Regions from separate parts of the Photobacterium satsumensis genome, predicted to be linked through region 2. Evidence: predicted binding sites of a transcription regulator. Region 2 holds the regulator's gene; each other region holds the start of a gene.
What was found. Region 2 encodes CRP, which controls carbon source genes, mostly activating them, when cyclic AMP is high. Its sites were predicted from a motif close to TGTGANNNNNNTCACA; they were not measured.
Positions count from the first base shown of each region.

Region 1: a site for CRP is predicted at 2,162-2,177, ahead of mlc (sugar metabolism global transcriptional regulator Mlc). Genes of this name have one in related genera too.
Region 3: a site for CRP is predicted at 5,062-5,077, ahead of L4D79_RS22495 (NupC/NupG family nucleoside CNT transporter). Genes of this name have one in related genera too.

Region 1 covers NZ_JAKJSK010000007.1:153,463-164,099, reverse strand. The annotation lists gene bioA (adenosylmethionine--8-amino-7-oxononanoate transaminase) at 1-95, shown strand, start outside; gene L4D79_RS12465 (LON peptidase substrate-binding domain-containing protein) at 214-780, shown strand; gene mlc (sugar metabolism global transcriptional regulator Mlc) at 857-2,071, opposite strand; gene queE (7-carboxy-7-deazaguanine synthase QueE) at 2,323-3,003, shown strand; gene L4D79_RS12450 (hydrogenase expression protein HypA) at 3,177-6,041, shown strand; gene L4D79_RS12445 (AraC family transcriptional regulator) at 6,204-7,019, shown strand; gene L4D79_RS12440 (GNAT family N-acetyltransferase) at 7,109-7,735, shown strand; gene L4D79_RS12435 (methyl-accepting chemotaxis protein) at 7,965-9,584, shown strand; gene asnS (asparagine--tRNA ligase) at 9,687-10,637, shown strand, end outside.
Region 2 covers NZ_JAKJSK010000011.1:11,576-22,212, reverse strand. The annotation lists gene L4D79_RS21360 (aspartate aminotransferase family protein) at 1-542, shown strand, start outside; gene astA (arginine N-succinyltransferase) at 653-1,663, shown strand; gene astD (succinylglutamate-semialdehyde dehydrogenase) at 1,675-3,132, shown strand; gene L4D79_RS21345 (DUF1338 domain-containing protein) at 3,174-3,971, shown strand; gene L4D79_RS21340 (hypothetical protein) at 4,081-4,269, opposite strand; gene crp (cAMP-activated global transcriptional regulator CRP) at 4,455-5,087, opposite strand; gene L4D79_RS21330 (OsmC family protein) at 5,360-5,764, shown strand; gene L4D79_RS21325 (phosphoribulokinase) at 5,861-6,730, opposite strand; gene L4D79_RS21320 (YheU family protein) at 6,836-7,057, opposite strand; gene L4D79_RS21315 (hydrolase) at 7,192-8,202, opposite strand; gene L4D79_RS21310 (TIGR02444 family protein) at 8,229-8,717, opposite strand; gene L4D79_RS21305 (ABC transporter ATP-binding protein) at 8,704-10,626, opposite strand.
Region 3 covers NZ_JAKJSK010000012.1:40,446-51,082, forward strand. The annotation lists gene L4D79_RS22475 (phosphopentomutase) at 1-391, opposite strand, end outside; gene deoA (thymidine phosphorylase) at 402-1,733, opposite strand; gene deoC (deoxyribose-phosphate aldolase) at 1,945-2,718, opposite strand; gene L4D79_RS22490 (XapX domain-containing protein) at 3,132-3,302, opposite strand; gene L4D79_RS22495 (NupC/NupG family nucleoside CNT transporter) at 3,658-4,917, opposite strand; gene L4D79_RS22500 (TatD family hydrolase) at 5,124-5,918, opposite strand; gene L4D79_RS22505 (DUF5363 family protein) at 5,908-6,090, opposite strand; gene glgX (glycogen debranching protein GlgX) at 6,105-8,231, opposite strand; gene prfC (peptide chain release factor 3) at 8,387-9,967, opposite strand; gene rimI (ribosomal protein S18-alanine N-acetyltransferase) at 10,155-10,601, opposite strand; gene L4D79_RS22525 (DNA polymerase III subunit psi) at 10,591-10,637, opposite strand, start outside.

The DNA.
Region 1 (10,637 bases), on a different contig from region 2:
CTTTTGGCACACTTGTCTACATAATGCCTCCATTTATCATTAATCAACAACAACTTAGCCAACTCACTTCGGCTATCAAGTTAGCACTTAAGTAGTATCGAAAAGCAGACAACATCTAATGATGGTCTGCTTATACTTTTCCTGAACGTTATAGCAATCCCAACTTATGGTTAGCTCGTATTTATAATGAATAACGTCAGTAAGGCTAGAACTATGCAATTACCACTATTTCCGTTACAGATATACCTACTACCTGGTGGGATAAGTAAACTGAGGATCTTCGAACCTCGCTATACCCGGTTAGTCAAGCTGGCTATGGGTGACGGCAACGGTTTCGGCCTCTGTATGAAAGATGAAACGACACTCTGCCACTTTGGAACCCGAGCAATCATTACGGATTTCGAACAACTCCCCGATGGTCTGCTTGGTATAACCATCAGAGGGGTTGAAAAGTTTTTAATTAATAAACATTGGCAGGAGGAAGATGGTTTACGGTTTGGTGATGTCACACCGATGAGCAACTGGACACCAAGCCAGATCAAGTTTGTCGATCGGGATATTTCAAATAGCTTAAAAGCACTATTTGAAGAATACCCTGAACATGCAGAAAACTATCCTCTACCCGATTACAATGACATGACTTGGGTGTGCCAGCGCTGGCTCGAATTGTTGCCTCTGGAAACCAACCAGAAGCAATGGTTTATGAGTCGCAATGACCACCGTGCAGCACTTTCATTTCTGCACAATGTCATTGACGATCAACTAAAAAGAGAATGCTAGGCAAATAACAATATGCAAGCACATGTCTGTGGATGTGAATTTTTACAAAGACATGATGACTTCGCGTCGAAGCCAATTAACCTTCAATCAACTTCATCAGCAAGTGACCATCATACATCGCCTGTTTGACTAAGGCCGCGCCTGGCATTGTCGCCTGGGTATAAAACGAGCTTTGTTCGATAACCAAATCACGATTGTAAACCGGTAATGACTGGTTGCGGACACACTCCATGATCGCCGGATACAGAATGTCTTTTGCCCGGTTGAATTCACCGCCGAGGAGGATCTTCTCTGGATTAAACAAATTCACCATAATCGCAATGGCCTGCCCCAAATGATGTCCCAATTCAACAATCACCTGCCTAGCCAAGGTATCTCCTGCCATCGCAGCATCACAGATACGTTCAATGGTCAGGGTCTTGCCGTGCAGCGATGAAGGATGGCCCTCTCGCAAACGCTGTTCGACTTGCTCGATAACAGCCTTCAGGCTCGCCACGGTTTCCAAGCAACCATGGTTACCGCAGAAACAGCGTTTACCGTAAGGTTTAATTTGAATATGGCCAAGCTCGCCGACATTACCGATCCGTCCCTGCAATACCACATTATCAAGTACGATCCCAGCACCGACACCGTGATGGATAGAAACCAAAATGGAATTGGCAACATCACGCGAATTACCAAATAACTTCTCAGCCAGCGCCCACGAGCGGGTGTCATTACCGATAAATACCGGTAACCCTGTTGCTTGATGTATCGCCGGCCCGAGTTCAAGGTTATGAACATCATAATGCGGCATCTGAATAATCGTACCAGTCGCAGAATTCACCAGTCCCGGCAAGGTCACCGCGATAGCAGTAATGCGATCGAGTTCACTCACATGGTTGGCGAAAAAGGTATGGATTTCAGCGATAAGCTTTTTCATTACTTCATCTTGGTGAAGTACGTCAATATCCTGCCGCTCTTCAACCAGAATATCTCCGCCAAGTTCATGCAAAGCAATCGTTAGATAGCCCCGCCCTAAACGGATAGACATGAACTGCCAACCTTCATTGGACGGCACCAAACCGACAGCAGGCCGACCTCGGCTGGACGACTCCTGAATCGCCGTTTCCTTGATCAGGTGAGCTTCAATCAACTCACGGGTAATCTTGGTTATACTCGCAGGAGCTAACTGGCTGCGTTTGGAAAGCTCGATGCGGGAGATTGGGCCAAACAAGTCAATAAGCTTGTAAACGCTGCCGGCATTATTTCTTTTGATGTGGTCGATATGACCTGGCTGAGCGACATACATGCCTAAACTCCCGAAAAAATCTGTCATTATTTAATACACATTGAATTTTTTTACTTTGCGAAGTAATTGTGAAGTCTATTATGTTAAGTCCGTGACAACGGTCACGACGAAATATGAAAAACCCCGCAATTTTTGCCCTAGCTCTCATTCTACCGCAAAAAGATTGCCTTTTTTTTAACAACGAAAATTAACCTATTTAAAGACAGCCAGCTGCAATTTTGCGATAATCGCCGGTCGCGAAAATCCCCACCATGAGGTTAACGGTGTACAAAATTAACGAAGTCTTTGAAACTATCCAAGGCGAAGGCGTATTTACCGGTGTGCCAGCCATTTTTGTCAGGCTCCAGATCTGCCCTGTCGGCTGTGCCTGGTGTGACACCAAACAAACTTGGAGCGCCGAACCTCAAGATCACGGCTCGGTCGCCGACGTCATGGCTAAGACCGGTGATTCACCTCTTTGGACTGAGCTAGATGCTCAAGGCATCGTTAATTTGCTCATAGAGCAACAGTACACCGCCAAACATGTGGTTATCACCGGTGGTGAGCCTTGTATCTATGACTTGCTCCCATTGACCACCGCATTGGAGCAAGCTGGCTTCCGTTGCCAAATTGAGACCAGCGGCACATCAGAGGTACAGGCTACGGAAAATACTTGGGTCACCGTGTCTCCAAAGATAAACATGAAAGCCAAGCTACCAGTGCTTAAAAGTGCGCTTGAACGAGCCGATGAGATCAAGCATCCGGTCGGCACCCAAAAAGATATCGAGCAACTTGATGACCTACTTGCCGGCAAGCAACTCAAAACCGGTGTTGAAATCGCACTGCAGCCAATTAGCCAGAAGCCAAGAGCGACTGAGCTGTGTATCGATACCTGTATCAAACGTAACTGGCGCCTTTCGATCCAAACCCACAAATACTTGGCTATTGCCTAACTAGCCCGCAAATATCTCGCATTTCAGCTCCTCGAGCGGCGGTCTTATTTTTAGGACTTCCGCTCTATATCCGAGACCCATCTCCTTTCTTAACTTTGCACCTTTTTGTCCTATCTATACTCAGCAGAAAACAAATACCAATAAAAGATTCATGACCTATTGGGGAATTTATTATGCGCAGTTACATGGGATATACCCTGCTGTTTATCAGCAGCCTGCTGCTCTCTGCCTGTGGAGGCGGTAGCGACAGCCCCGCCCCTGTCGCGGGCACACCGGTACCAGTATCAACAACTTTTACGGTGTCTGTTGATGCTCCCGACGGTATGATTCTTGCCAACCAGCAAGCCTTCTCTTTGATCCAGCCAGCTTATGCCAATGCCGTAAAAGAACTTACAGAACAAAACTTTGCTGCTGTATGGCTAGATGACAAGGGAAAAGTATTCGACTCTATCGAAATCACCCGGCTCGAAGCAAAAGGGGACGGGATCTATGAACTGGATGCCGGTACCCGAGCGAGAATCAATGCCGTGTTATTGGTTGATCTCGACGGTGTCCCTGAGTTTACTCTCGGAGAAAGCTTACCTACAGGTCTATTTATGACCCCACTGGCCGCCGAACGGTTAGCCATATCGCTCGAATCATCTTTGACTTATTTTGCCCTTGCCCAGCGCGTCGCCGCCGATGAAAACTGGGGGGTCTTCAACGATGTGTTTGAATCCGGTGCCCAGGGGGCTGTTGCTCTCGCGCTTGAAGACATTAACAAGATTTCCATCGATATCCGTGACACCCTCTTCCCTAAGATCGGCGTTCAGGGGCTGACACTCAAAGATCTGATGAGCCTCACCATAGTACAAACCATGACTGAAGGTAGGCTAGAACGCTTCTTTACTGAGCAATCAGCAACGTTAGCCAACATACTTGCAATCCTAAATGATGGCTACTGGGAGATCAGTGCTTCTGAGGGTAACGATGGCAAAGGCATTTTTACTGACAGAACATCCTATGACGGCAGCGAAACCACCATCACTGAATTCAGTTGGGATAAAAGTGGTAGTGAAGATATCACTCTCTCCGAGGCGTTTACTTACCTCAGTAATTCAACCAGCTTTGGCACCGAGGATATCCGCTCGCAAGTGTTGACCAATCAAGGCTGGATTGGCCTGTTTGAGTACCTCAAAGTGCAATTTTCTACCGACCGCAACGCTCTGCTGACAGATGCTGCACTGAGTACCTCTGTTGAGAAAGGTATTACTCTCGAAGCCAAGGTCTATGGGTTGTCAGGCAAAAAAATGCATGATTTCCTATCGAGCAAGGACAATCATTACCTGACCCGATATATCCCTGAGGACACCACTTTTTCAGACGGCTCATCAGGCTTTTTCTTCACTTGGCGCCCAGAAAGTGAAACTTATTTACTGTGCGATAATACCAATGATCAGGACACCTGCCGCGCCTATCCAATCCTGACCCCTGATGCTGGCTTTACTTCTCTCGAAGATATCAAGACACCATTATTCAATGTAGGAATTACTATCGATCAAGTCAACGGCTTCAAACTGAGCGATAATATCGTCGCTGAATTCATCGGTGATGATTTCTTTACTGTCCGCTACTGGAGCCGTATCGCAGCCAACGAATGGACTATCCAAGACACAGGAGTCTGGGCGCCCACTACAGTATCAGGCAAGCCGGTGATCCGATTCGATATACCGGATATCATCAAGCAACTCGCCGACGACTACCCATACAATGGCCGTCACCTATTTCTTATTGAGGACAGAGGGTTTGTCAACATCGGTGAAGTCCTGCTAGAGCTGGCAGAATTCAACTTTTCCGGATTCGATAATGATGCCAAGGCACAGATTTTCTCAGCGGCAACCCGTGATAACTTGCCACCATTCGATGAGTGTGGATTCGGTAACACCAGTTTGGCCAATGAAGGTTTATTCCTTAACGCGGTAACTGAATGTGGCGGTGATGAGCGATTCACTACCCAAACGGTCAACGATTTAGTGGATAAGACCTTGGTACAGATCAACGAGGAGGGTGAAATCACCGCCCATATCCTGCGTAATGACAACAGCTGGGATCACTACCGCAATACTCTCGAAGAAACAGGCTCCCGCAATTGGTCTCTGACTGAAGAGGGTTACATGAAACTGGTGGGTGACACCAACCTCGAAGACGAATTCGACTTCTGGGCACTGACCAATTACGAATATCAGAGAAACCTACTTGCTATCAAAGTGTTCAGCCAGCAAGGACAACAAGCACAGATTTCCAGTTTGATGGCCCGTGCATATGAGCCAGATACATTGTCTGCATGCATTGATAGCGACTCAGGCTGGGACCAAGCCACGACCACGCCAGTGGTCAAAGAAAGCCTCACCAACTACAACGATCAAGTCCAGTTGTGCAAGCAAGTTTGGTTTGGCCGCAATCCGGTATTTACTGAAGGACTGCTCGTTGGACAAACAGGCAATACTAGTGATGATAAAGCCCTGACATTCGCCAGTGACAGTTCACGCTACCTAAAATTGAGCGATAATTTTGAGGGTGAATACTTCTTGGGCAGCTATGTCGACGAAGACGGCTGTGGCTTCAACTTCGATATTCGTTGGAAAATTGAGGAAGATGGCACCCTATACTATGAAGCTATTGACGGGTCGATGAACGAGCGGATCCAACTCACCGATACCGATGGCTTGAAGCTGGCTATCAAAGCCTTCAACCACCAGAGCCGTTGGCAAACTGATGAGGCCCTTCTATATGGCAGTGATGAAGGCGAGATCTGGAGTGACATCGTAACCTTGATTGACGCCAACCTGGTACCGAATGTGGTACCAGTAGAGCCGCCACCTCCGGTTGAAGAAGAGACACCACCTGAAGGTGAAACGCCACCGGCAGAAGGTGAAACCCCGCCAGCTGAGGAAGAGCCACCAGCAGAAGAAGAACCTGCAGGTCCTCCGGGTGGTACGATCCTCAACGACGGCCAGACATGTGCCTACCTCGAAGTGCCTGAAGAGCCCGCTCCGTAATTGCACCGATATGATAAAGAAGCCCGGGAAACCGGGCTTTTTGCATCGACTAACCCCGCCCAGAATGCTATCCCCCTTCACTCAAACCAAGAAACTTTAAACCCAAATGGATTAGAATATCGAAAAGAGAGCAAATCGATGAGTCAATGAAAGGCAGTGTAAATGATCACTTGGAAACAACCTCTAAAAGGCTATGAATGGCTGATCCACCAGATCTGGTATCTGGAGGTGGAACAAGGTGACACCATTGAACAACTGCCACAGCTCATACCAAATCCTAGGGCGCATCTTCTCTTTACTCCAAGGGATCAGAGCTATAGCTATCAGGGCAGTAGTGAACATATTTCAGGCCAAGGCAGTCACTTACTTGCAGCCAGTGATCAACTGCTTACCCTTGTCGACACCGCGCCACTTAAGCGAATCGGTATTACCTTTCGGCCTGAAGGGCTCTATCTATTGAACAAGGCCAGCGAAGGGCTGGTCAATCAGTGTGGCTGGTTTGACTGGCTGACACCCATGTTTGATAGCCAGTTTCAAGATGCCTTATGGCAGTGCCGGTCTAAGAAAAACATTATCGGTTGTATTAACCGCCAAATTGACGCATTGAGTTTGGCTTCCAATATCGATAAGCCATTCTCCATATCGCAAAAAGCGATTGCGGCCATGGAACAGCACACCTTGGATATTAATGCCCTGGCAGAGCAATGCGCTTGCTCTAGACGTACACTGGAGCGTAGCTTTCGCCAAGTCACGGGGTTAAGTATCAAGAAGTACCAGCTGATGATGAAACTGGAACAAATGATTTTAGCTCTCTACAGTCAACCCGGAGACATCGATTGGGCGGCATTTTCTCAGCAGTTTGGCTTTAGCGACCAGTCGCATTTGATTCGACAGCTCAAGCAGCAACTCAAACGTACACCTTCCCACTACCTGGAAAAACGGGATTTGACTATCGACATCTACGGTGATTTTGAATAACTCACAGCCTTTTATTTTCCTTTTGTCGCAAAAGTCCAATTGCGAGCGAGTAAGGTTCGCTAATATGGCCGCAAGAAAACGAGGTAGTTATGTCAAAAGAAAACTCTAGGTCAATTTCAAAAACAAATTCAGGGTCATACTCACAATTAAAACAAGGCGAGTCAGTCGCGTTTCACGACTCATTGACCATCAGGCTTATCCAGCCATCAGACTTGAACGATATCATCAGCATGTTTGATGATGACCAGGTAAACCAATACCTATTTTTTGCTCCAGCGGATGAGAGCTTATACCAAGGCTTCTTCACGCCCATTATTGAAAATACCCAAGAAGCGATTAGCAACGGGGTATGGCCTGATAGCCCCACCTTTATTATCCGCGACTCGCAGGGCCGCTACATGGGGATGACCGCCATCACTCAGGTAATGTTCTGTGACGGCAATTATGAAGTCGGTTACCAGCTACCAGCCCATGCTTGGGGACAAGGTATCGCAACCAGTGCCTGCCAGTTAATGACGAGAATTGGTTTTACGGAATTAGAGAGCCATAAGATCAGCGCTGACTGCTACGGCGCGAATATTGGTTCATACAAAACACTGGAAAAATGCGGCTATCAGTTTGAAGGACGCCAAAAGGACTACTACAAAGTCGAACAAGGGTTCGATGACAAAGTCTACTACGGCATGACCGCCGCACAGTTTATTGCCCAGCAGTAACTTCGCCCTAACAACCCAAGCATTTTCTTGGGTTGTTTCTTTATACCGAAACCTCTCGAAGCCCACTAAATATCTTGCTGCAACAATCAGCTAGGGGTTCGCCCAGATCACATTCAAGTCACGTTCTCACCTAGAATATTTGCTCAGCATCACACCAACAAAAACCAACCATCTCTTAACATTTCAAACACATTACAATATCCACAATAAAAATAAGAGATCATGGAAGATGCGCCTAACAATTGCCAACAAACTGCTGTTTACCCTATTTTCTGTTTTCACTATCGTATTGGTCAGCAGCCTGATTTACGAAGCGAGGCAACAGAAAAACCTGCTAGAGTCGGTGATCAGTGAGCAAACCCTCGATAAAGCTGGCAACTACTTTGATAGCTTAAATATGATGATGCTCACCGGCACCATGTCGCAAAAGGAAACGCTTCGGGAAAAGGTGCTATCACACAGTGGTATTGAGAATGTCCGGGTCGTTCGCGGTCCTGGCATCACCCAGTTCTTCGGCCCCGGTTTGGAAAACCAGGCGCCAGCAGACAACTTCGACCAACGGGCGCTGGCCGGCGAAACCATTACCGAGACCATTACCTCAGAGAGCGGCAAAAAATTGTTAGTCGCCCTACCGATGAAAGCCAGTGCCGACTACCGGGGAACCAATTGCTTGCAGTGCCATATCGTGCCAGAGAATGATGTACTTGGTGTGGTTAGGCTGGAATACGATCTGACGCCGCTCTACCAGCGAGTTAACCAACAGCTGCTGTCGGCAGGCAGTATCATGGCAGCCATCGCGGCAACAGGGTTCCTCTTCACCCTATTCATGATCCGCCGGATCATTGTCAGCCCGCTAAAACGACTGTCTAATTACATGAAGACCACCAGCAAGAATAAAGATTTGAGCCAGCGGCTGAATGAAACCCGGCAAGATGAAATTGGTGAGCTATGCAATAGTTACGACCAAATGCTGGATAACTTCTCTGGCAGCTTGGTGCAAGTCCAGCAGACTTCAGAATCGCTGACCGAACAAGCCAACCATTTGATTTCGGTATCATCCCATACCACTCAGGCTGCTGATAGCCAACGCGTCGAAACCAGTGACATGTTCAATGCCATCGATACCATGCAGCAGCAACAACATGACATCGAGCAGCGTACCACTGAATCTGCCACCTTGAGCCAACACGCCGCTGAGTCGGCCATCACCGGTACCCAACTGGCTTCTGAAGCCGGCGAGAGTATCCAATTACTGGTCAAAGACATCGAGAACGTCAAACTGAAAATCGACCACCTCAACCAGCAGAGCCTACAGGTAGGCAGCATCCTTGATGTGATCCGCAATATTGCCGAGCAAACCAACTTGCTGGCGCTCAACGCGGCCATTGAAGCGGCAAGGGCCGGTGAACAAGGGCGTGGCTTTGCCGTGGTTGCCGATGAAGTACGTAGCCTTGCCACCCGCACCCACCAAGCCACTGGCGATATCCAGACCATCATTGAAACCCTGCACAATGATTGCGACGCCTCTGCAGACGCTATCGATACGACCTGCCACACAGCCTATGCCAAAGTCGATACCATCCAAGAATTATCTGCGGCTTTAGCGGCAATGGGCGATCAGAGCCAGGTGGTTAACAACCATGCCATCGACATTCAGCAGCAAAGTGCCAGCCAAGCCTCATTGGCAGATGGTATCCGCTCAAAAGTCGACACTATCACCCAACATGCAGACGATACCGCTACTCACGCCCAGGCATCGAAAGAAATTAGTGTAAATCTTGAACACTTAGCAGAACAATTAGAGCGATTACTGCATCAATTTACCCTTTCAGGCAATAACAAGGGTTGATGCGAAACGTAAGACAGGTAATATGGTCTCCTTGGACTGTGTATTGGGGTAAAATACCCGGCAGTACACTAATAAAGTGCCTTAACGGAGAATAATTTACACATGACTTACGCGCCTGTAACAGACGTACTTAGCGGTAAGCTAGCGGTTGACAGTGAAGTCACTGTTCGCGGCTGGATCCGTTCACGTCGTGATTCCAAAGCTGGAATCTCTTTCCTTGCCATTTATGACGGCTCTTGTTTCGACCCGATTCAGGCCGTGGTCCCTAATGAGTTAAATAATTACCAGGAAGAAGTGCTTAAGCTGACAACTGGTTGCTCTGTTGAGGTCACAGGTAAGATTGTTGAATCACCAGCTAAAGGCCAGGATTTCGAACTTGCAGCAACCGACGTTAAAGTGGTTGGTTGGGTTGAAGATGCTGATACTTACCCAATGGCGAAAACTCGTCACTCTATCGAGTACCTTCGTGAAGTGGCACACCTGCGCCCTCGCACCAACGTAATTGGTGCGGTTGCACGTGTTCGTAACTGCTTGTCTCAAGCTATCCACCGTTTCTACCACGAGCAAGGCTTCTTCTGGATGTCAGCTCCGCTTATCACTGCATCTGATGCAGAAGGCGCTGGTGAAATGTTCCGCGTTTCAACGCTTGATTTGGTGAATACACCAATGACAGACGCTGGCGAAGTGGACTTCGACAAAGACTTCTTCGGAAAAGAGACCTTCCTGACGGTTTCTGGCCAGCTGAACGCTGAAGCATACGCGTGTGCACTAAGCAAGGTATACACTTTCGGCCCGACTTTCCGTGCTGAAAATTCAAACACTAGCCGCCACTTGGCTGAGTTCTGGATGGTTGAGCCTGAAGTTGCATTCGCTGATCTTAATGATGTAGCAAAGCTTGCAGAAGACATGCTTAAGTATGTATTCAAGGCTGTACTTGAAGAGCGCCGTGATGACCTTGAGTTCTTTGCTCAGCGCATCAACAAAGAGGCAATCACTCGTCTAGAGCAATTTGTTTCTTCTGATTTTGCACAGGTTGACTACACCGATGCAATC
Region 2 (10,637 bases):
ATGAGGTACAAACCGGTAATGGCCGTACGGGGGATTTCTATGCCTATCAAGGTTTAGGAGTCACACCGGATATCCTCAGCACGGCCAAATCCTTGGGCGGCGGTTTTCCAATCGGCGCTATGCTGACGACCACCGAGCTGGCTGCACACCTGAAAATTGGCACCCATGGCTCGACCTATGGCGGCAACCCACTGGCTTGTGCCGTGGCCGAAGCTGTGGTCAGTGAAGTCACCAAGCCGGAAGTACTGGCTGGCGTCAAGCAGCGTGAGCAGTGGTTCCGCGAAGCACTTGAGGCGATCAATACCAAGTATTCGGTATTTGCCGAAGTACGAGGCAAGGGCTTGCTGTTGGGCGCCGCTCTCAATGATGAGTGGCAGGGCCGGGCAAGAGATATCTTACTTGCCGCTGGTGAAGAAGGCCTGATGGTACTGGTTGCCGGTACCAATGTGGTGCGCTTCACACCGTCATTAGTGATCGACAAAGCCGATATTGACGAGGGGATGGCCCGCCTTGAGCGCGCGATCGCCAAAATTTACTCATAGTTTGATTCAACGGGAGGCGGCTGGCAGGAGCTAGGCCGCAACCTCCGGCCCAGTGCCGGTCTTATCATTAGTTGGCAGCCATGCTGCAGCTTGCATCAGGAGGGAGTTCGATGCTGGTTATACGTCCTATTACTGCCGCGGATCTACCGGCACTGCTACAGTGCGCGGAAGAGTCGGGCCATGGTTTCACCTCGCTACCGGTTAACGAGGAAATTCTCGCTAATCGAATTCAGCATTCCGAAGAGAGCTTTGCCAAGTTGGTCACCCAACCTGGCTCGGAAGGTTACCTGATGGTGGCAGAAGATACCGAGACCGGGGAAATTGCAGGGACGACGGCGATCGAAGCCGCGATTGGGCTGGACAACCCGTTTTATACCTACCATCTCAGTACCGTGGTGCATTCATCGCGCCGCCTCAATGTCCACAATGTGGTGAAAGTGCTGACGTTCGGCAATGACTACACTGGGGTGAGTGAGCTCTGTACCCTGTTTCTACGCCCGGAGTGGCGTGAAGGCCTCAATGGCCGTTTGCTGTCGAAGTGCCGCTTCCTGATGATGGCCGAGCACCCTGAGCGCTTTGACAACACGGTGATTGCCGAGATGCGCGGGGTGTCAGATGAAGACGGCAATTCCCCGTTCTGGGAGTGGCTAAAAGAACACTTCTTCTCGATTGACTTCACCTTGGCCGATTACCTGACCGGTATCGGTAAGAAAGGTTTTATTGCCGATTTGATGCCCAAGTTGCCGATCTACGTCAACTTGCTCAGCCCGGAAGCACAGGCGGTGATCGGGCAAGTGCATGAGAAAACCCGTCCGGCACTTCGTCTGTTGGAGAAGGAAGGTTTCACCTGCCGTGGTTATGTCGATATTTTCGATGCCGGCCCGACGGTAGAGTGTGATGTCAGAAATATCGAGTCGGTACGCCACTCGCAAGTGTGCCGGGTTGAGATCGGCCAACCGGTCGCACAGACGGATTGCATCGTCAGTAACTCTTCGTTTACCCATTTCCGCGCTATCGTCGACAAGGTCGACGTACTGGATGGCACGGCATTGATGAGTGCAGCAGCGGCCAAGGCGCTGGATGTTAAACAAGGGGATCAGGTTCGCCTGATCGCCCAATAAAGGAGTAGACCATGACCCAATGGATTGCAGGTCGCTGGCAAGACGGCGAAGGACAAGCGATGCAGTCGCTCAACCCGTACACCAGTGAAGTCGTATGGCAAGGTTTGTCGGCAACCGCAGAGCAGGTTGAGCAGGCTGTTGCTGCCGCAAGGACGGCACTGGTGAGCTGGCGTAGCCTACCTATTGCTGAGCGTCAGGCGATTGTTGAGCGCTTTGCCGAGCTGGTCAAAGCGCACAGTGAAGCTATTGCGGTGGTTATTGCCGAGGAAACGGGCAAGCCATTGTGGGAAACCCGTACCGAAGCTGGCGCGATGGTGGGTAAGATTGCCATATCGCTGCGTGCCTACCATGAGCGTACAGGCGATAAGCAAAAAGACGTTGCTGGCACCCAAGCCGTGCTTCGTCACCGTCCATTGGGTGTCATGGCGGTCTTCGGACCCTATAATTTCCCGGGACACCTACCCAATGGCCATATCGTCCCGGCCTTGCTGGCAGGGAATACCGTGGTATTTAAGCCATCGGATCTGACCCCTAAGGTGGCTGAAGAATGTATGAAGTTATGGCAGCAGGCCGGTTTGCCTGAGGGTGTGATTAACCTGGTTCAGGGCGCACGGGCAACCGGTGAAGCCCTAGCGGGTGCCAAGGGCATTGATGGACTGCTGTTTACCGGTAGTGCCAATACCGGCCATTTGCTGCACCGTCAGTTTGCCGGCCAGCCGGGTAAAATGCTGGCGTTGGAAATGGGCGGCAATAATCCGATGGTGATCTCCCGTCACTATGGCGAGTTGGATGCGACTGTCTACACTATTATTCAGTCTGCCTTTATCAGTGCCGGACAGCGTTGTACCTGCGCTCGTCGTCTGTACTTACCTCACGGTGTGGAAGGCGATCGTATTTTGGCGCGCTTGCTCGAGTTAACCCGCCAGATCCGCGTCGGTGGCCAGTTCGATGAGCCAGCACCGTTTATGGGGGCACAAGTGTCGCTTCAGGCGGCTGATAATATTGTGCAGGCCCAGTCGCAGTTGGTCGAGCTAGGTGGTGAAGTGCTGCTGCCAGCGACCCGTGGCCAAGGGGCGATTGTCACACCGGGGATCATCGACGTCAGCAATATCGATGAACTACCTGATGAAGAATACTTTGGTCCGCTGCTGCAGGTTGACCGTTATCACGATTTGGACGAAGCGGTAGAAAAGGCCAATGATACCCGCTATGGCCTATCGGCAGGCTTGGTATCGACCGATGACAGTGAGTGGCAGTATTTCATTGAACATATCCGGGCCGGCATTGTAAACCGCAATCGCCAGCTAACGGGAGCTAGTGGCGATGCGCCATTCGGTGGACCTGGCGCGTCGGGTAACTTACGGCCAAGTGCGTATTACGCGGCAGACTACTGTGCATACCCGATGGCGTCGATGGAAGGTGAACAGCCGGAGCTTCCCGCTCAGCTATCACCGGGTCTTTCGCTTTGATGGCCATCAATCATTCACCAGCCAAAGAGGATAGCGAGCACATGGAAAGGGTAGAGCAACTATTTGCCGGGCTATGGCAGGATTACATCCAGCGCCTATGCCCATCAGCCGCTCAGGTTCATGATCTGCTGACCGAAGAAGAGCCGCTGCTCAACGATCATATTGCGCTGCGGACATTCAACCTGCCGAAGGTCGGGCTTGACCGGCTGGCGGCCCCGTTCATTGCCATTGGCTACAAGCCGTGTGGCCGCTATCACTTTGAGGCCAAAAAGTTGTATGCCGAGCATTTTGAGCATCCGAACCCGCTGGCACCCAAAGTGTTTATCAGTGAGTTGATGGTTGGCCAGTTCAGCTCGTTACTGCAGCAGACGGTTAGGGATTTGGTCGATCAGGTGCCGGAGCAGGCCATGCATGATCCGGCCTTTCTCTATGGTGGGCGGTTATGGGACTTGGACTACGCGACCTATGAGCTATTGGCGGCTGAAAGCGAATATGCCGGCTGGCTGGCCGCCCATGGTTTCGGTGCCAACCACTTTACTGTTAGCCTGAACCAGCTTGAGCAGTTTACCGAGGTCGATGAGGTCAATCACTTGTTGCGTCATAATGGCTTTGAAATCAACAGTGCAGGCGGTGAGGTCAAAGGCAGTCCTGAAGTGATGCTCGAGCAGTCATCGACCATGGCAGACCGGGTCGAGGTTGGGTTTATCGATGGCGTGCATACTATACCGGGCGGCTTCTATGAGTTTGCCAAGCGCTATCCGAAAGAGGACGGTGAGCTATATACCGGCTTCGTTGAAGCGTCGGCAGATAAAATCTTTGAAAGCACGGATGCCAGTTAAACCAACTGAATCAGCAAGGCCCTTTCATGAGGGCCCCTGCATTATCATAACTGGGTAAAACATAAAGCGCCTGTGGCTGATAGGGTCACAGGTTTTTTTGCGCCCGACTTTAGTGTTTGAGGCTGTCGAGCGGATACCCAAAGTGGGACTCCGGTGTATGGCGCTTTACCTTCTCGTGTTGCTCAAGGTAGTGACGGCTGTCGCTGAAACCGGTCATTTCAATTGTATCGGGTAGTGGCGAAATGACGCCGCGCTGCACGTGGTGGGAGCTATGTGGTGAAAAGCGTTCGATGTCCATACCGGTATTCCATTACAGGTGATGAGAATTGATATGCACAATGTAGCACTAAGCCGGGTAGATACAAGCACAAAAAGAGTGATGGGGTAGACAGTAATGCCCTGTAAGTATGAAAGTGGGCAGGGTAGGCAATAAAAAAGCCGCATAGTGCGGCTTTTTGAGTATCTGGCAGTAAACCGGATGGTTTAACGGGTACCGTAAACAACGATAGTTTTACCGTGGGCAGAGATCAGGTTCTGCTCTTCTAGCATCTTCAAGATACGACCAACAGTCTCACGGGAACAACCAACGATTTGGCCGATTTCCTGACGGGTGATCTTGATTTGCATACCATCTGGGTGAGTCATTGCATCTGGCTGTTTAGCCAGGTTCAATAGTGTCTGTGCGATACGGCCTGTTACATCCAGGAATGCCAAGTCACCGACTTTCTGGCTCGTCACCTGTAGGCGGCTTGCCATCTGTGCTGAAAGGCGCATCAGGATGTCTGGGTTAACTTGGATTAGCTGGCGGAACTTCTTGAAAGAAATTTCTGCGACTTCACAAGGGGTCTTAGCACGAACCCATGCAGTACGCTCTTGGCCTTCTTCGAATAGGCCTAATTCACCGATGAAGTCACCTTGGTTTAGGTAAGACAGGATCATTTCCTTACCTTCTTCATCCTTGATCAGGACCGCAACAGAACCTTTGACGATGTAGTAGAGCGTCTCGGCTTTTTCACCCGCGTGGATCAAAGTACTCTTTGAAGGGTATTTATGAATGTGGCAATGGGAAAGAAACCACTCTAGAGTTGGATCTGTTTGAGGTTTACCTGGAACCATATTACTAACTTCCTCTGCGTTTGTTGCCCAACAACGACGTCCTTTAAAAAATGAGGCTGGGCCTAACCATAATGAGTTCGTCGTTTAGGATATTCAGTCAACCGCTGGGCTGCAAGCTCACGTGAATAATTAGTTCAGATTTTATCTTTTTTCGGCGCGCTTTTCTTGATATTGATCTATGTGAAAAGGCCATTTTGTAGTCATAAGTGTGCACATGATCACACAGTTGCTAGATAGTGCCGAAACCCCCTATAAGTTGTAAGGAGAAACCAATGCAATCACGAGTGAAATGGGTCGAGAATATGACCTTCCTTGGACAGTCAAATTCCGGCCACAGCGTGGTTATGGACGGCAATGGCGGAGAAAAAGCCCCGAGTCCAATGGAGCTGGTACTGATGGCTGCGGGTGGGTGCAGCTCGGTGGATGTGGTTGACGGACTCAAATCTGCAGGACAGAAGATCACCGGTTGTGAAGCGCAAATCAATTCGGTGCGTCGCGAGCAGGCTCCTCGTATTTTCACCACCGCCAACTTGCACTTTGTGGTGACGGGTGAAAACCTCGATGAAGCCGTTGTGGCCAAAACAGTGGCCGACTCGCTGGAAAAATACTGCTCGGTGTGCCTGATGCTGGGAGAAGGAGTTGAGATGACCCACTCGTATGAGGTGGTGGAAGAGTAATATAGCGGCAAGAAATGGCGATGGGCCCGGGGCGAGAGGAAAATCACGCCTATCGCCTATCGCCTATCGCCTATCGCCTATCGCCTATCGCCGGTCTTAACCTATTTTCCCCGTATCAATCAGCTGCTGGATCAGCGGCCGCATGATCAGCTCCATGGCAAAACTCATCTTGCCGCCAGGTACCACCAGGGTGTTGTGGCGCGACATAAACGACCCTTGGATCATCGATAGCAGGTAGGGAAAGTCCACCTTCTTGATCCCGCGGAATCGGATCACCACAAAGCTTTCGTCGAGGCTTGGAATGGCCTTGGCACTGAACGGGTTGGAAGTATCTACCGTCGGTACCCGCTGGAAGTTGATGTGGGTACGGGAAAACTGCGGGGTGATGTAATTGAGGTAGTCATCCATCGAGCGGACAATCGACTCCATTACCGCTTCGCGGGAATGGCCACGATCCCGGGTATCCCTGACAATTTTCTGGATCCATTCCAAGTTGACGATCGGCACCATGCCAATCAGCAAATCGACATGCTGGGCGGCATTGACCTCACCGTCGACGACACCACCGTGCAGGCCTTCATAGAACAGCAGGTCGGTATTTTCCGGTAGGGTCTGCCAAGGCGTGAAGGTGCCGGGCATGAGGTTGTAAGGCACGGCTTCGTCGAATGTGTGCAGGTAACGGCGGAACTGGCCGCTACCGTCTTCACCGTACTGGCGGAAAAAAGTCTCCAGCAACGGGAAGTCGTTGGCTTGGGGGCCGAAATAACTGATATGACGGCCTTGCTCTTTGGCTTTACGGATCTCGACGTCCATCTCCGGTCGGGTAAACCGGTGGAAACTGTCGCCTTCAAGCCAAGCAGCATTGATGCTCATCATATTGAACATCTTACGGAAAGCTTCGGAGGTGGTCGACGTACCTGCCCCCGAGGACCCTGTTACTGCAATAATCGGATGTTTTGCAGACATGACAAACCCTGTCGTTAACATTAACGGAAAGAGTTATTAACAGGGCTGGGCGGTAAGGTCAAGCCGGGATGTCAAAAATGCCGGGTCTACAAAGCTTACGTAGGGTTAATGTTGCCCCAGTTGGCGCTTGGATTTGATGTCGATGGTTTCATGCAGCTCGGAGTAAACAATCACCGCCTCGCCTTTTTCCAGCTGCTGGCGCACTCGGGCAACCTTGGCGGCCATCGAGAGTTCGCGCTCGCCGTAGTCGGTGCCTTCACGCAGGACAAAATGCTCTATCAGGTTAGTCAGGGTATCGGGATCAATGTCTTGCCAAGGGATATTCATGGTTACAGCTTTTTGGTGGCGGATGGTTAGGACAATTATATTGGCAAAAGCATCAGTTGTAGAGAGGGAAGAGCCTAGTTCCTAGTTCCTAGATCCTAGGCAGAGAAAGAGCGAGAGATTTAAGCCCGAGACAATTAGGAGCCAGAAAAGCAGGGTTTCTTCTCTAGGATCGAGGATCTCGAACCTAGGATCTTGTCAAACCACTCCGGTATTGTCTTCTCCAGCCAGAAATCCGGTTGGCGCCACGAGCCGGTGACAAAACCGACATGGCCGCCGTACTGGTACAGGTCATATTGGATATGCGGTGGCAGCGGCTCGGTAGGGATCACCGCCTCGGTCATAAACGGGTCGTCCTTGGCGTGGATCACCCGCAACGGGGTCTTGACCTCTCTCAGGCGAGGTAGTCCGCTACAGCGCTGGTAGTAATCGGTGGCGTCTTTGAAACCGTGCAGGGGTGCGGTGACGAACTCATCGAACAGCCACAGGGTGTCAAGCTGCTCGACATCATCATGGGTAATGGGCATCGCATTGGGCAAGGCGGTGATTTTCCTGCTCAGGTTGCGCTTCATCGAGCCGAGCAGGTACCGCTGGTAGACCTTTGAAAATCCTTGCTGGATCCGCTCCGAGCAGGCGGCTAGATCCAAGGGAGGGGAAATCACTTGTGCCGCAGCCAGCTCCGAATGCTCACCACTTTCAGCCAGGTAGTTAACCAGCATATTGCCCCCGAGTGACACGCCGACAGCCAAGAAAGGCTGGGTGGGCAGTTGCTGGCGCAACCACTGGAGAAAGAAACGCGCGTCGGCCGTTTCGCCTGAGTGGTAACTGCGGGGCTTGCGGTTCATCTCGCCGCTGCAGCCGCGGAAGTGCATCATGACCCCGAGCCAACCTTGTTGTGTTGCCGCATGGAGCAAGCCGTTGGCATAGGGGCTGTGGAAGCTGCCTTCCAAGCCGTGAAACAGGATCATCACGGGTTGCTTTGGCTGGGTATCGGTCACGGGGGCCGTCCACGCCAAGTCGAGGAAATCCCCGTCTGGCGTCTCGATACGCTGGGTGTGAGGCGTGAACAATGGCTTACGGCGCAAAAAGCGCGGCAGCAGGGTTTGCAGGTGAGGATTTGCGAGCCCTTTGGCTGGATTGAAAGCCATTGTCATGTCTATACCTCGGAGTGGATCTATTTCGCCATCAATTTATCTATCAATGCCACAGCCCCCAGGCGATGGCAATAGCGGGCTAGGTTTGCGGCGTCTTCATTATCAGCTACGTGGCGAAGTGGCAGTTGGTTTAACGTCGCAATCAGGTCGTGCTGTTGCTGGCGTTCCATTTGCAGCTCGAAATCTTTGAGTTGCTCGTATCCGGTTGTATCCAGTTGAGGCTTTAGGGAGCGTCGCATATGGCGGTAGCGCTCGAGCAGGCCTTCGGTTGGCTGGAGGCTCAGTTCCAACTGCTGCCGTTGCTGCTGTGTCAGGTCAATAGCCTGCGCATCAAGCCAGATCATCAACAGGGCCAGATTCACGCTGCCTCTGTGGAAGGTTTGTAGTGCAAGGCAGGCGGCCTCGACGTCCGCCTTGAAGTAGTGGCTGTAGCTGAACTGCCAGAAGGCATCATGGCTCAGCGGTGCTTGGCTCGAGTCATTATGCTTCAGTTCATCACTCTGGGGCATGCTGCTGCTCCATCGCTTCTAGCTCTTCTTGGAGCTCCATCCACTCCATCTCGACCTCTTCCAGCGTTGATTTGGCATCTGCCTGACGCTGCAGTTGTTCGTTTAGCCGCGCCTTGTTCTCTGCCTCGTAGATACTGCCGTCACTGAGTTGGGTTTCGGCGTCGCTGATAGTGGTATTGAGCTTGTCCATCTTGGTTTCAAGCTGGGTGATTTTCTTGCGGATAGGTGCGGTCAGCTTACGCAGCTCTGCCTCTAGGCGCTTTTGCTCCTTGCGCGAGGCCGCACTGTTATCCTTGCTGACTTCCGGCTTGCTGGCCTGCTGTTCGCGGCGCTCGTTACGCTGCTGCTCGGTCAGCCACTTGTGGTAGTCATTCAGATCACCATTGAACGGCACTACCTGACGGTCATGGACAAGATAGAGATCGTCGGTAGTCGCACGCAGCAAATAGCGGTCGTGGCTAACGATAACCATGGCACCTTCAAAAGATTGTAGGGCAAAAGTCAGTGCCTGACGCATGTCGAGATCGAGGTGGTTGGTCGGTTCATCGAGTAGCAACAGGTTAGGACGCTGCCATACGATCAATGCCAAGACCAAACGGGCTTTCTCGCCACCGGAGAAAGGCCCCACTTTTTCCAGCGCTTTGTCACCCAGGAAGCCGAAGCTACCGAGGTAATCACGCAGTTGCTGCTCGGTCGACTGTGGCGCGATACGGGCCATGTGCTGGACAGGCGTATCGTCTAAATACAGGGTCTCGAGCTGGTGCTGGGCGAAGTAGCCAATCTTCACCCCTTGTGAATAGGTGAGATCTCCCGCTTTGGCCGGCAGATCGCCGGACAGCATTTTGATCAGGGTGGATTTACCGGCACCGTTGCGTCCGAGCAGGCCGATACGGCTACCCGGCACCAAGTTCAACCGGATCTTCTCGAGGATCAGGTTGTCGTCATAACCGGCTGCGACCTGATCCATCATCAAGATAGGATTGGGCAGGGCGCTTGGCTCGCGGAATTCGAAACTGAATGGGTTATCGAACTGGGCGGGTAATACTTTTTCCATTCGCTCCAGCGCTTTGATCCGGCTCTGGGCCTGACGCGCTTTGCTGGCTTTGTAGCGGAAGCGGTCGATGTATGACTGCATATGCGACATTTGTTTTTGCTGCTTCTGGTACATCGCCTGCTGCAAAACCAATTTCTCTGCCCGTTGGGTTTCAAACGACGAGTAGTTACCGGTGTAGCTATTCATGGTTTGGTTTTCGACATGGATGATCCGGTTAACCACTGGGTCGAGGAAGTCACGGTCATGGGAGATCAGTACCAGCGTACCGCGGTAGCTTTGGAGCCATTTTTCTAGCCACATCACCGCATCGAGATCCAAGTGGTTGGTCGGTTCATCGAGCAGCAGCAGATCGGAGCGGCACAGCAGGGCCTGGGCAAGGTTGAGGCGCATACGCCAGCCCCCCGAAAACTGGGTCAGGTGCCATTGCATTTGTTCTTGCGAAAAGCCAAGGCCGTCTAGCAGCTCGGCAGCACGGGCGCGGATACTGTAGCCGCCAATGGCTTCCAGTTTGCCATGCAGTTCTGCCACTTTGGTGCCGTTGTCCGCTTGCTCGGCAGCAAGAAGATCGACCTCCAGCTGGCGGTATTCACGGTCACCGTCTATCACATATTCCAGTGCATCACGCTCAAGGGCCGGGGTTTCCTGAGCCACCCAGGCGAGCTCCCAGTTGGCTGGGTACTGACAGTTGCCGGCATCGACGCTGAGCTCATGCTTGAGCAGGGCAAACAGGGTGGATTTACCACAGCCATTTTTGCCGACCAGACCGACTTTGTCGCCCGGGTGGATAGTCGCCGTGGCTTGATCGAGCAGGACCTTGCCACCGCGTAGAAGTTGGATATCGGAAAAAGTGATCATTGACTGTGCCG
Region 3 (10,637 bases), on a different contig from region 2:
CGGTCAACTCTTTCGGGAAGCTGTTTTCTTTGTCGGTGAAATAGCCCCAGTCAAACAGGACAGGCACACCGGCAATTTCCCAGTGACCAGACGGGGTATCTTTACCTGAAGACAGCTCGGCAGCATGAGCATACGCACCGGTAATTTCAGCGTCGGCATCCAGACCTTCAGGGAAATAACCCGAAGACTCTTCACAAGCCTTACCCAATCCGAGTTTGTTTAGGTTTGGCAAATGCAGTTTACCGCTGCGCTGTCCGTTGTCCGCTTCTCCGCGGGCACAGGCTTTGGCGATATGGCCCATAGTGTTGGAGCCGACGTCACCGAACTTAACTGCATCTTCAGTAGCGCCAATCCCAAATGAATCTAGAACAAGAATAATAGAACGTTTCATGATGACTCCATTAAACATCTTCAGGGCGAACACGACGGTAAACTTCTGGTGTCGGCTCTGGTTTCTGATCAGAAATAGTAATCGCGGCACGTACTGCCTTGGCTGCTTCTTCCCACTGCGCTTCGTTGCGAGCGTGGATCACTGCCAGCGGCTTGTCGGCATTGGCTTCATCACCCAAACGGATCATGTCACTCAGGCCTACTGCATAATCGATAGTGTCAGCGGCCACACGACGGCCACCGCCCATACCCACAACCGCCATACCCAGTGCACGGGTATCCATGGCAAAGGCATAACCTGTGGTTTGTGCGTATATTGGCTTAACCAGATCAGCTTTTTCCAAGTAGTTGTCGTAATGGGTCATGAAGTCTGCCGGGCCACCTAGGCCTGCAACCATCTTACCGAAACACTCAGCCGCCTTACCGTTATCCAGAACCGCCTGAAGTTTCTCACGTGCCTGCTCGATATCTGTTGCTAAACCACTGTTTACCAACATTTCTGCACACAATGCCATGGTGACTTCAAATAAGCGAGGGTTACGGTATTCACCGGTCAGGAATTGCACGGCTTCACGGACTTCGAGTGCATTACCAGCAGTCGACGCCAGCACCTGGTTCATGTCTGTCAGCAATGCTGTGGTTTTGGTACCGGCACCGTTTGCTACCGCTACGATAGACTTTGCCAGCTCTTCAGAGGCTTCGTAGGTTGGCATGAAGGCACCAGAACCTACTTTCACGTCCATCACTAGCGAACCTAGGCCCGCAGCCAGCTTCTTCGACAAGATAGAAGCGGTAATAAGCGAGATGTTATCAACGGTTGCTGTTACGTCACGGGTCGCATAAACACGCTTGTCAGCCGGCGCAAGATCGCCAGTCTGGCCGATAATTGCTACGCCAGCATCTTTGGTCACTTGACCGAATACCTCGTTGCTCGGGGTAATGTTGTAGCCCGGGATAGATTCCAGCTTGTCCAGTGTACCCCCGGTGTGACCCAGGCCACGACCAGAAATCATCGGTACGTAACCGCCACATGCCGCCACCATAGGGCCAAGCATCAATGAGGTCACATCACCCACACCACCTGTGGAGTGCTTGTCGACAATCGGGCCATCAAAGTTCATGTGGCTCCAGTCGATAACCATGCCCGAGTCGCGCATCGCACACGTCAGTGCCACACGCTCGTCCATGGTCATGTCGTTGAAGTAAATCGCCATAGCGAATGCTGCGATTTGGCCTTCTGATACGGTATCTTTGGCAATGCCCTGAATGAAGAAGTTAATTTCGTCTGCAGTCAGTTCAATGTTGTCACGTTTCTTACGGATGATTTCTTGTGGTAAATACATGGTATTCCCCAGTAAATTCTAGTGTAGGGTCATGACTGTTTACTTAGTCTGTACGCCTTCGCCGTTAACGGCTATTGAGCGCAAAATCTGATTCTCGGGTGCGGGGCAACCGCCCGTTAGGCTGCATAATGCAGTTAGGCAAGAACCAAACAGTAAAGAGTCACAGGTAATTAAAAACAAGGTGGCCAGAAGGCCACCTTATTGGAAAGAATTAGTAGCCGCCTTCAGCCGCTTTTTCGCCTTCGCCAAGCGTGTTCAGAAGGTTAGCCAGTAGGCTTGAAGCACCAAAACGGTAGTGCATGTTGTCAGCCCACTCAGCACCTAGGATACGGTCAGCCATATCTAGGTATTGCTGTGCGTCTTCAGCAGTGCGAACGCCACCAGCAGGCTTGAAGCCAACAGTCTTCGCTACGCCCATGTCTTTGATCACGTTAAGCATGATTTCAGCGTATTCTGGGGTTGCGTTCACTGGCACTTTACCGGTAGACGTCTTGATGAAGTCAGCGCCGGCTTTGATTGAAATTTCAGACGCTTTCTTGATTAGCTCTTCAGTTTTCAGCTCACCGGTTTCGATGATCACTTTCAGCATGATGTCGCCACACGCGGCTTTACACTGCTTAACCAGCTCAAAACCCACTTCTTCGTTGCCAGCCATTAGCGCGCGGTATGGGAATACTACGTCTACTTCGTCAGCACCGTAAGCCACTGCCGCTTTGGTTTCTGCAACCGCGATGTCGATATCGTCGTTACCGTGCGGGAAGTTAGTTACTGTCGCGATACGTACTTCAGGTGTACCCTGTTCACGAAGCTGCTTCTTAGCAACTGGGATAAAACGTGGGTAAATACATACGGCCGCTGTGTTGCCTACCGGGCTCTTTGCGTTCTTACACAACTCGATCACTTTTGCATCCGTGTCGTCGTCGTTCAGAGTGGTAAGATCCATTAGTTTAAGTGCACGTAGTGCAGCCGCTTTCAATTCGCTCATGACTATCTCCAGTCCAATTAGTTTCTACCAAGCTATTTCTACTTAGTAATAGATACGCTTGGCGGTATTCATTGCGCCACCGCCAAACGGTTCGCAGCGCGAACAGTATCCCGCCAACCAGCCATCAGTCGACGGGGTTACGGACTTGACTCCTTGAAGACTCAGGTAAACAATGCACTCGCATTTTCCTGATTGCTATCCTTTTCACCGCATGGGAGGTGACAATAAACACTTCCCAGCAAATGCGCTGTCCTGGCCTGCCTAGCGATAGGTAACACCATGACGGTATTGACCAGAACAGCGAAAATCAGTTTGTGATGGTGCTGCCCTATAATACCAAGCAGACCTTGTTGCCACCACGAAATATGCGTTTCCCAGCGTGGACAATGTGTTTACCCAACGAACAGATTTCGTCAAGTAAAGAATCGTTCGACTATCCACTGGTAGGCAACCCCACCACCATAGACACCGACAATTCCCATTACCCCCGAGAGCACCGGCGGAGCCGGTATCGGCAGTTTAATCGCAGAAAACAATACACCGACAATAAACCCAGCGACCAGCGCCAGCAGTACTTCACTCATAATCAATTTCTCTGTCTGTTACAGCACAAAGAAAAGTGTAGTCTGCTCCGCAATGAAAGTAATGGTAGCAAAGGGGTTTGCCAGAAACCGGAGCGCAATCGATTTTATGGCATCAAATAGAAGCAATAGCGGGGATGTTTACTGGATCTGTTGAAAGGCGATGGGCGATGGGCGATGGGCGATGGGCGATGGGCGATGGGCGAATCAGAGTTTTGTGAAGGCTTAACCCTGTCAAGCTATTGCTTCAGCCCTTTGCTCTACCTCTAGCCTCTAGCCAAGCTCTTTACCTCGATCCAGAAAAACAAAAACGCCGCGGAAGACCGCGGCGTTTTATCAGGTTATCAACTCTCTGCCATTAAGCCAGAGTAATGAATAGACCTGCGATTGTTGCAGACATCAGGTTAGAAAGCGTACCTGCTGCTACCGCTTTCATACCGAAGCGTGCGATGTCGTGGCGACGGCTTGGAGCCAGACCACCTAGACCGCCCAGTAGGATAGCTACTGAAGACAGGTTTGCGAAACCACATAGTGCGAACGAGATGATAGCTTTCGTCTTATCAGAAAGAACAACCTCAGCACCTTCCGCTAGGTATGGGGCAAAGTTCAGGTAAGCAACGAATTCGTTAACTACCAGCTTCTGACCGATGAATGAACCAGCGATTGTTGCTTCTTCCCACGGCACACCGATTAGGAATGCAAGTGGTGAGAAAACATAACCAAGGATAAGCTCAAGTGTCAGCTCAGGCATACCGAACCAACCACCGATGCCACCTAGCATACCGTTGATCAGTGCAATCAGACCGATGAACGCAAGAAGCATTGCACCAACGTTCAGAGCAAGCTGCATACCAGAAGAAGCACCCGCTGCTGCTGCGTCGATAACGTTCGCTGGCTTGTCGTCAGCGTTATTAGCGTCGCTTGCTAGCTGCTCAACAGCTTCTTCAGTTTCAGGCTTGATGATCTTAGCAAATAGAAGACCACCCGGAGCTGCCATGAATGACGCTGCGATTAGGTACTCTAGAGGTACACCCATAGAGGCATAACCAGCAAGTACACCACCCGCTACAGACGCCAGACCACCACACATAACCGCAAACAGCTCAGACTGAGTCATTTTTGGTACGAACGGACGGATAACCAAAGGTGCTTCCGTTTGACCAACGAAGATGTTAGCTGTTGCAGACATGGATTCGGCGCGAGAAGTACCTAGTGCTTTCTGTAGACCACCACCTAGGATGTTGATCACTACCTGCATGATGCCCAGGTAGTAAAGTACGCTGATCAGTGCAGAGAAGAAAACGATTACTGGTAGTACGCGCAGGGCAAACACGAAGCCGCCACCGCCGAACACTTCAAACATCTTGTCTGAAGTCAGGCCACCGAATAGGAAGTTGATACCGTCGTTACCATAAGCGATAACGTTGGCAACGGCTGTAGACATACCATACAGTACGTCACGGCCAACAGGTACATAAAGAACAAATGCACCTAAACAAAATTGAATGGCAAATGCGCCACCCACAGTACGTAGATTAATAGCTTTACGGTTATCAGATAGAAGTACTGCAAGACCTAGCAGTACTGCCATCCCAACCAGGCTCATAAACATGCTCATAGTTTATGGCTTCCCTTTAGTTAAGTTTGGCGTCTCGACAATTCGGCTCATTAAGAGTCCGGCGCATTATACTCATGCAACGGCGGATAAAATAACGCCGGCATCACAGTTTGCAAGGAAAGGGAGTGAAAGTTCAATCCCAAACGTGAGCCCCATCACGGTTTAACGCAAACGATTTACGCAAACGTTTATTTTGTGACAACGCTTCACATCTGAATACCGAAAAGTTCAGCAGTGGTTAAGCTAGTTACCTGCTTAATTTCCTGTTCGCTTTCCGTTCGGATTGCTGCCAGTTCACTCAGTACATTCACTAACCGATCGGGTCGGTTAGGCTCCCCTTGAAATCCATCGACTGGCATATCGGGTGCATCCGTTTCCAACAGTAATGCACCCAATGGCAGTGCTGCTATTGTATTGCGAGTCTTATTGGCACGGCGATATGTAATCGTTCCACCGACTCCAATTTTGATACCTAGATCAATAAGCTGCATCGCTTGTTGATGGCTGCCACTGAATCCATGATACACCCCACCGGCAATCGGCGTATTTTGCCTCAAAACCCGAAGCAATTCGGGAAAAGCCTTGCGACAATGGAGTATGACCGGCAATTCAAAGCGGTTAGCCAACTGTAACTGGGCTGCCAATAACGAAATCTGTTGATCACGGTCGGCATTCACAATGGCAAAGTCTAGTCCACATTCCCCGACAGCAACGCAGCGTGAGTGTTTTTTTTCTCGTTGTTCGGCCTCCGTCGCAAGCTCTGATTCTAATTGAATCAAGGCATTGACATCGTGCTCGGCACTGAAAAATGGGTGCAGCCCCAAGCCAAAGTAGAGCTGGGGAAAACGGGCTGACAAGTCACGAACCGCCTGCCAGTTTCGCTGGCCAACCGCCGGGATCACGATTTTCCCAATCCCGGCCTGATGCGATAATGCCAAGTAGTGCTCGGGATCATCACAAAAGGGCGCAAAGTCGAAGTGGCAGTGGCTATCAATCAGCATCCGGTTTGACCTGTGCTGTACTGTTATCTTGTTTGCCTTTATTCGTTGGATTGCGAGGATCATCACTGTCATAACGGACCGGTGCGCAACAACGGCGGTTCTCGGGGACTAGCCCCATTTTTTCACACCAGCGGTCATAAGCCGCTACCCCACGCTTAATCAACGACATCATGGCTATCTATCCTGTTAGTTTGTGGCTTTGGTGGCCTTGGCTACCATGACGATCATACTACGCCCGGTTGCCAAAATGGTATCCCGGGTATAAAGCGGTGCCTCATCAATGGAATAAATATCATGGGGAGACGGCTTGGCGGTATTGATCACCAAGTGCCAATCACTGCAGTGGCGATCCGGTAGGGTAAACTCGAGAGGATCCCAAAAGGCATTACAAACCACGTACAGTTCGTCTTGAGTGATCGGGTGATACACCGTCAATGCGATAGAGTGGGAGTTTTCCGACCAGTCCGGCTGCTCGGGCTGGATTCCGTGCCAACGGATCCCGACATCCTCCAGCACAGAGTTGAGCGACATATGCATGTTCCAGTCTATGGTTGGTTCGGCGGTACGCAGCTGGCTGAGATGGGTAACAAAGCGCAGTAAGTCGCTGTGGGTATCCACCAGACTCCAGTCGAACCAGCTGAGTTCATTGTCCTGGCAGTAGGCGTTGTTGTTACCCTGCTGGGTCCTGCGGACTTCATCACCCATATTGAGCATCGGCGTACCGAGCGCCAAGAACAATGTGGCTAACATGTTCTTGCACTGCCTATGGCGCAGCGACTCTATCTCTGTAATATCCGTCGGCCCTTCGACGCCATAGTTGCTCGACAGATTATGATTGTCACCATCACGGTTGCCCTCCCCGTTGGCTTCATTGTGTTTCTCGCTGTAGCTCACCAAGTCATTGAGGGTAAAGCCATCATGGGCACAGATAAAGTTAACCGAGCGGTGCGGTGAGTGATGGTGGCTACAGTACATATCCGGAGAGCCAAGGATCCTCGAGGCAAAGCGGCTAACATAGCCAGCATCACCACGCCAGAAAGCCCTGACATCATCACGGAACTTGCCGTTCCACTCGTTCCAGCGATCGCCGATAAACGAGCCAACCTGGTACAGCCCCGCCGCATCCCACGCCTCGGCAATGATCTTGGTGCTGCAGAGGATCGGGTCCGAGTCTATCGACCACAGCAGCGGCGGCTCTTTCATCGGATAGCCCTGGCTGTCGCGGGCCAGTACCGAGGCCAAGTCAAACCGGAATCCGTCAACATGCATCTCGGTCACCCAGTAATGCAGCGCATCGATGATCATCCGGCGCAGGACGCTGTGGTTGGCGTTGCAGGTATTACCACAACCGCTGTAGTTGCCATAGCTGCCCGTTTTCTTGTCCAGCAGGTAGTAAGCGCCATTTTGCAGCCCTTTGAAACAGAATGTTGGCCCGTGCTCATCCCCTTCCGAGGTATGGTTGAACACCACATCGAGGATCACCTCAATATCGGCTTTATGCAGTTCACGCACCAAGGTTTTGAATTCATCGATTGCACTAAGGGGGGCCTTCTCGACACTGTAGTCGGCATGGACAGCAAAGAAATTAATCGGACTGTAACCCCAGTAGTTGCCGCGCCCTTCAGGTGCGTCATCGACATCGAATTGCTGAACCGGCATCAATTCAACCGCCGTCACTCCGAGCGATTTCAAGTACGGAATTTTCTCGATGATCCCAGAGAAGGTACCTTGCTTGGCCTGCACCACACCGGAAGAGGGATGACGGGTAAATCCGGCAACATGCATTTCATAGATAATGGTATCGGTTAAAGAGTGACGAGGAGCCACATCACCTTGCCAGTCGAAGTCACTGTGATCGACCACAATACTCTTCATGCAGGCATCCATGTTGTCTCCCGACTCGATAGCTCGCTGGCGGCTGTAATTACGACCAAAGCCTACCGCCTGACTATAGGGGTCAATTAACACTTTCTCGCAGTCGAAACGCAATCCACGCTCAGGTAACCACGGGCCATCGACCTGGAAGCCGTAATATTGACCATGGCCGATATTCCCCACAAAGATAAACCAATAATGACCGCGCTTGTGCAGTGCAGGGCTCAACTCAAAAGAACGGAAAGGCCCCGCCGCATCGGCACTGGCAAACAGGTGCAAGGTCACCCGGGTGGCATCTTTGGAATAAACGCTGAAATTGACCCCACCCTCACGTACCGATGAGCCAAGTGGAAATGCCTCGCCGGGTAAGGTATAGATCTGATTATCCGCCGCCAACGCGGTACTTAGTGAGGAACCCAGTTCATCAACCCTGTTCATGCCATCATCCTTATGGTTATTGCGCACCAGCGTGCATAACCAGAATAGTAGACTCATTCATAACGGGTAGAGGTAGGCTTCACAAAAAGTATAAAAAAAGCCGTCACAATGTGACGGCTTCGATGTTGAGCTTGATGCCCGTGGCTTATCGCGAATTAGTGCTCGCGGGTCGCTCGGAAATCAATGTCAGGGAAACGCTCTTTAGCCAGGTTCAGGTTAACCATGGTCGGTGCGATGTAAGACAGGTTATCACCGCCATCCAACGCCAGGTTAGACTGGCTCTTACGCTTGAATTCTTCCAGCTTTTTGCTGTCGCCACATTCTACCCAGCGGGCAGTTGCCACGTTAACGCCTTCATAGATCGCTTCAACGTTGTACTCTGCTTTCAGGCGGGCAACCACCACGTCAAACTGAAGCACACCGACTGCACCAACGATCAAGTCGTTGTTCTGCAGCGGACGGAAAACCTGTACCGCCCCCTCTTCCGACAGCTGTACCAGACCTTTTAGCAGCTGCTTCTGCTTCAGTGGATCTTTCAGGCGGATACGACGGAACAATTCAGGCGCAAAGTTTGGAATACCGGCAAATTTCAGGTTCTCGCCTTGGGTGAAGGTATCACCGATCTGGATAGTACCGTGGTTGTGCAAGCCGATAATGTCACCCGCGTACGCTTTCTCGGCACGGGCACGGTCACCAGCCATAAAGGTAACGGCATCAGAAATACTCACATTTTTACCCGTACGGACATGGTTCATTTTCATGCCCTGGCTGTAAGTACCCGATACGATACGCATAAATGCAATACGGTCACGGTGCTTTGGATCCATGTTTGCTTGGATCTTGAATACGAAGCCAGAGAACTTCTCTTCCTGCGCTTCAACGTCACGCTCGTTGGCCTTGCGTGTTTGTGGCGCTGGCGCCCATTTCGTTAGGCCATCAAGCATGTGGTCGACACCGAAGTTACCCAGTGCCGTACCGAAATAAACAGGCGTCAGCTCACCCGCAAGGAATAGCTCATGATCAAATTCAGGACATGCACCAATCACAAGCTCAAGTTCATCACGAACACTTGCAGCAAGATCATCACCCACAGCGACATCCAGCTCTGGGTTATCAAGGCCTTTGATGATACGCACTTCCTGAATTTCATGGCCATGGCCAGATTCATACAGGATCGTTTCATCACGGTGGATGTGGTAAACACCCTTGAATTCTTTACCGCAACCAATCGGCCATGAAATAGGCGAACAAGCCATACCAAGCTCGCTTTCAACTTCATCAAGCACTTCCATCGGATCACGAACATCGCGGTCCAATTTGTTCATGAAAGTAACAATAGGCGTATCACGCAGACGGGTCACTTCCATCAACTTACGGGTTCGATCCTCGACACCTTTCGCAGCATCGATAACCATCAGGCATGAGTCAACAGCCGTCAGGGTACGGTAGGTATCTTCCGAGAAATCTTCGTGTCCCGGGGTATCCAGCAGGTTAACCAAACAGTCATTGTATGGGAACTGCATAACCGACGTGGTCACCGAGATACCACGTTCTTTTTCCATCTCCATCCAGTCAGACTTAGCATGCTGGTTTGAGCCACGACCTTTTACAGTACCGGCTTTCTGGATAGCGTTTCCGAATAACAGAACTTTTTCGGTAATGGTTGTTTTACCCGCATCCGGGTGAGAAATGATGGCAAACGTACGACGTTTGTTCACTTCAGATAGAAAAGACATAACGTTGATAATCCTGTGAGAGATTTCTCTGATTGAACCCGCGACGACCGCACGCAACATGCAGCGGCAGGTTCCAATGTATTTTTTAGGGTGCTGGACCCAAAGATGGCGGAATTATACGCAAACTCCAGCCAAAGAGACAGCGCTAACACGGTTGGTGACAGTGCAAACGGCACTTCGCCGCCTGCTACATCATCATATAAGTCATGATTAATGCATCTTCGCGGCCATCCGGTGCCGGATAATAGCCTTCACGGCGGTTAATTTCATTGAAACCCAAAGATTCATACAACTGATAAGCACGCTGGTTGCTCGCCCTGACTTCCAGCCATACATCTTGCGCATTCAATCGCTCAAGCTGAGACAAGAAACCTTCCAGCAATAACTTTCCGTACCCCTTCCCCTGAAAAACTGGGTCGATAGCAATATTGAGCAAGGTGGCTTCACCTGCTACCAGTTGGCCAAAGCAATACCCCGCCAGCTGGCCATCGATCTCCAGCGCATAATTGGCAGCGATCTTATTGGGCGCCTTGCGGATCATCGACTCTGCCCAAGGGTACATGTGAGCGGCCTGCTCGATACGCCAAACATCATCCAGATGATGTGGCTCTAGTAAAACGATATTATGCGTCATAAGAACAAATCTGTTGCCACAGCGCTTTTTTCGCGC